Regions from separate parts of the Rothia sp. HMSC061E04 genome, predicted to be linked through region 1. Evidence: predicted binding sites of a transcription regulator. Region 1 holds the regulator's gene; the other holds the start of a gene.
What was found. The regulator LexA, encoded in region 1, represses DNA repair genes until DNA is damaged. The targets are predictions, from matches to a motif close to TCGAACANNTGTTCGA.
Positions count from the first base shown of each region.

Region 2: a site for LexA is predicted at 1,426-1,441, ahead of ruvA (Holliday junction branch migration protein RuvA). Genes of this name have one in related genera too.

Region 1 is NZ_KV813691.1:91,899-94,106, reverse strand. It holds gene lexA (transcriptional repressor LexA) at 627-1,301, shown strand; gene HMPREF2927_RS01495 (ATP-dependent DNA helicase) at 1,593-2,208, opposite strand, start outside.
Region 2 is NZ_KV813705.1:16,093-18,300, forward strand. It holds gene ruvB (Holliday junction branch migration DNA helicase RuvB) at 1-493, opposite strand, end outside; gene ruvA (Holliday junction branch migration protein RuvA) at 665-1,285, opposite strand; gene ruvC (crossover junction endodeoxyribonuclease RuvC) at 1,518-2,174, opposite strand.

The DNA of each region.
Region 1 (2,208 bases):
CTGCGCTGGGTTACCCCGGAGCCCCATCCCCTGCGCTCTCTTCGCCAGATGCTCCCTATAGCATCCGGGGTAGAACATGCGAAGAGAGGCAGAGGATTCGAATACATTCGAACACTCATTCACTCTCCCCTCCTGGAAGACTCCGGGTTGAATCTTCGAATATTTTTCGAACATTCACCCGTAAATCCTGGATTTCAGGAGAGATTCAAGAGTATATACGAACTCTTGTTCTAAAGTCTAGCAGAGATGTACTAAAAATTTCTTCGAGTTTCGAAGAAAAAATCTAGAATATTTGTTTGAGTTTTTCGGTGTAGTGTTCTACACTGGTGTCAAGAGACGTTCCACACGCTCCTGATGAGTCCTACTCACAGCAGGTTTCTGTACCCGTTACAGCTTGGTTCTGTATCGAATGCAGGTGCTGCTGGCTGAGTTTTATAGGGCGGAGGCGCATACTCGTTGCCTGCGTATCGCTCCGGCACAGATAGAATTCCTCCACCCCCTGACGAGATAAGACCCATTTCGGCAGAACCAAAAAAATTTTTAGGACACCACCAGAAAACGTGTGAAGCACCCATCCGTGCCCCGACCCGATTACAAAGGCCGGAGTACAGACCGAAGGAAAAGAAATGGCAACAGCACCCCGTCCGGCGCTGACCGCGCGCCAGCAGAAGATTCTTGACGCGATCCGCACCGAGATTGAACAAAAGGGTTACCCGCCGTCCATGCGCCAGATTGGTGACATGGTGGGTCTTGCGTCCCTGTCCTCGGTCACTCACCAGCTCGGTCGCCTCGAGACCATGGGCTACATTCGCCGCGATCCCAAGCTCCCCCGCGCCATTGAGGTGCTGGATGAGAACGGCGTCGGCATCCACGGTAGCGCTTCCTCTTCCCTGCCCGAGCTGCCGAACTTCGAAGTCGGCGATGAAGACCTCGTACCCGTTCCCCTGGTTGGACGAATTGCAGCGGGCGGCCCCATCACCGCCGAGCAGTCCGTGGAGGATGTGCTCGCCCTGCCCCGCCAGCTGGTCGGTAGCGGCAAGCTGTTCATGCTCAAGGTCAAGGGTGATTCCATGATTGACGCCGCGATTTGCGATGGCGACTGGGTGGTCGTCCGCGAGCAGCACACCGCTGACAATGGCGATATCGTTGCCGCTCTACTTGACGATGAAGCAACCGTGAAGGTGTTCCGTCAGGTCGACGGCCATACCTGGCTCATGCCGCGCAACTCCAACTACGAGCCGATTATGGGCGACCGTGCAACCGTCATGGGTAAGGTTGTCTCCGTGCTGCGCAGTCTCTAGAAAACCACAGCCTCTAGAAGATGCAGTCTCTAGAAGACGCGGGTTCTAAACAGCACAGCTTCTCAAAGAAGCTGCTTTAAACAACGTTACTATAAACAACACAGCTTCTAAAAGACATAGCCGCGAGGCTTTTAGCTCTATATAGAAATCACCCCGGTGATACGTGAACGTTCACGTATCACCGGGGTGATTTCTATATGTCCAAAGCGGATATTTCCAAAGCGGCTTTTTCCACAGCGGATATTCCTAAATCAGAGCGCGGCGCTGCCAGGATAGATCTTCTTACCCGATCTAACGCTCAATACTCGCCGAAAGCCGAGCCAGCGCACCGGTCACCGCGGCCTTATTCTGCGTCGACCACATCGGCGGCATCGCCTTCATTAAGAAACCGCCGTAGCGTTTAGTCGCCACGCGAGAATCCAGCACAGCCACCACGCCGCGGTCAGACACCGAACGGATTAGGCGACCGGCGCCCTGCGCCATGCGAATCGCCGCGTGGTGAGCAGAAACCGCCATAAAGCCGTTACCGCGGTGACGGTTCACCGCCTCCGTACGAGCCTGCGCAATCGGGTCATCCGGGCGCGGGAACGGAATGCGGTCCATCACCACCAGGCGGCAAGAGTCACCGGGAACGTCCACGCCCTGCCACAGGCTCATCGTTCCGAACAGGCATGAGTCAACGTCCTCGCTGAACTCCTCCACCAGGGCCTTGAGTGAAGACTCACCCTGCAGAAGAACGTTCAGGTCGCTATGCTCACGCATGTACTCGGCGGCACGCTCGGCGGCACGCTTCGAGGAGAACAGGCCCAGGGCACCGCCCTCCGACGCCTCGCACAGCTCACGCAGACGCTCCAGCTGACCCTCATGCACACCAAATCCCGGAGGTTTCAAATCCCCGGCAACATAC
Region 2 (2,208 bases), on a different contig from region 1:
GGTCGCGCAGAGGGCCGGGTAGCAGACCCGCACGGGTCGTCGCACCCACCAGGGTGAACTGCGGTAGCTCCAGCGGAATGGAAGTCGCACCCGCACCTTTACCGACCACAATGTCCACACGGAAATCTTCCATCGCCATGTAGAGCATTTCCTCAGCTGGGCGGCTCATACGGTGAATCTCATCCAGGAACAACACCTCACCGGGGGTCAGCGAAGACAGAATGGCCGCCAAATCACCCGAATGCTGAATCGCCGGGCCGGAGGTGATGCGCAGCGGCGCCTCCATCTCTGCCGCAATAATCATTGCGAGCGTGGTCTTACCTAGACCGGGAGGGCCCGACAGCAGCACATGGTCGGCGCTACGGCCACGCATCTTCGAAGCCTCCAGCACCAGGGACAGCTGCTGACGCACACGGCGCTGACCCACAAAGTCATCCAGGGACTTAGGGCGCAGTGCCGCCTCAATCATCTTCTCTTCAGGCTCTTCTTCCATCGCCACCAGGCGCTGGGCGGGAGCTGAAGACGCCTGAGTGCCGGGCACCTGACCGGGAAAATACCCGCCGGAAACCAGGGACGCCGCGGGCTGCGGCTCATAGGGATTCTGGCTCATAGAATTCTTCTTTCACAAAAGTTTGAGTGGGATACATCGAACAGGGCGCGCCGTTTAGTGGCGGCCCACCGTGTTCTGAGTACCCAAGGAGGCGAGCACACCGCGCAGAGCCACACCCACCGGCTCAGTCTCTGCGGCAGGGTTGTGCTGCACGTAAGCGTCAATAGCGGCGGAAGCGTCCTTCTCGCTCCAGCCCAGGGAGGTGAGAGCGTCAAGCACCTGCGGCTTCCAGATAATGCCCTGGCTCAGCGGCAGCTCATCGGTCTGGCCATCGCTGAGAATCAGCTTGCCGGCAAGCTCCAGCACAATACGGCGGGCCCCCTTCGGACCAATACCGGGAACCTTCGTGAACGCCTTATCGTCACCGGTCGCCACGGCGCGCTCCACCTCAGCGGCAGTGTGAACACTCAACACCGCCAGGGCAATACGCGGACCAATACCGGAAACCGAAAGCATCATATCGAACACTTCACGCTCGGCAGGCTCCGAAAAACCGTACAGGGTCATCGACTCTTCACGCACAATCATGGTGGTCAGCACGGTAGCTTCCTCACCGGTGCGCAGCTTGGAGAGAGTACGCGCGGTAGCGTACACAAGCATGCCGAAACCGTTCACGTTAATCACCGCATGATCAAGGCCCACCTGAACCACACGACCGGTCAGGGATGCAATCATTTCTCTCCACCTTTCAACACCGCGCCCAGGAATGAGGCTCGCGGCAGTGTGAGGGCACCGGGAACTCCGGCACCCACAGAACGCACTCCCCCAATTCAACGGGGAGACACTACAAGTATATTAGAATATTTCTTCTGAAATCAAGCATATATTCGAACTTCTTAGCGAATACATGCGAGCCAGCAGGAGAGGGCGCCAGAGCCCGCGAAGGCACCTTCTAGCGGCGGCGCCTCTAGCGGCGGGCGCGCGCCTCCGCCTCCATCCAGGCACGCTGCGCCGGAGTCAACGACCCACCACGAGGCGACTGCGCCGGGTGTGAACCCTGGTGAGTCTGCGTCTGGGCTGCCATATTGATACCCGAACCGATGCCGCCGCCACGCCAGCCGTGACAGATCGCAATCGCCAGGGCATCGGCAGCATCGGCGGGCTTCGGCATAGAATCCAAACCCAGAATGCGGGTCACCATGCGGCCCACGGATGCCTTATCGGCGCGGCCACTACCGGTCACCGCCGCCTTCACCTCCGAAGGGGTATGGAAGAACACCGGCACGCCGCGCATCGCCGCAGCAGAAATCACCGCGCCCGAAGCGTGCGCCGTACCAATCACCGTGTTCACCTGCTCCTGAGCGAAGATACGCTCAATTGCCAGGGCATCCGGCTTATAGGTGTCGAGCCAGTGGGAGGCGGCATTGAAAATCCAGAGAATACGCTGGTCCAGGGACTCCGCCGGGATCGTACCGGCAACACCCACGTTCACGAAGTGCGCCTTACGGTCGGCGGTCATATCGAGCATGGAGAAGCCGCAGCGGGTCAGGCCCGGGTCAACACCCATGATGCGGGTTGCGCCCGGCACACGCTCCACGGCGGCGGCGGTACGGTTCTCGCGCATGCTATCGCGTGCGGCAGTTTGAGCGGCGGCCATC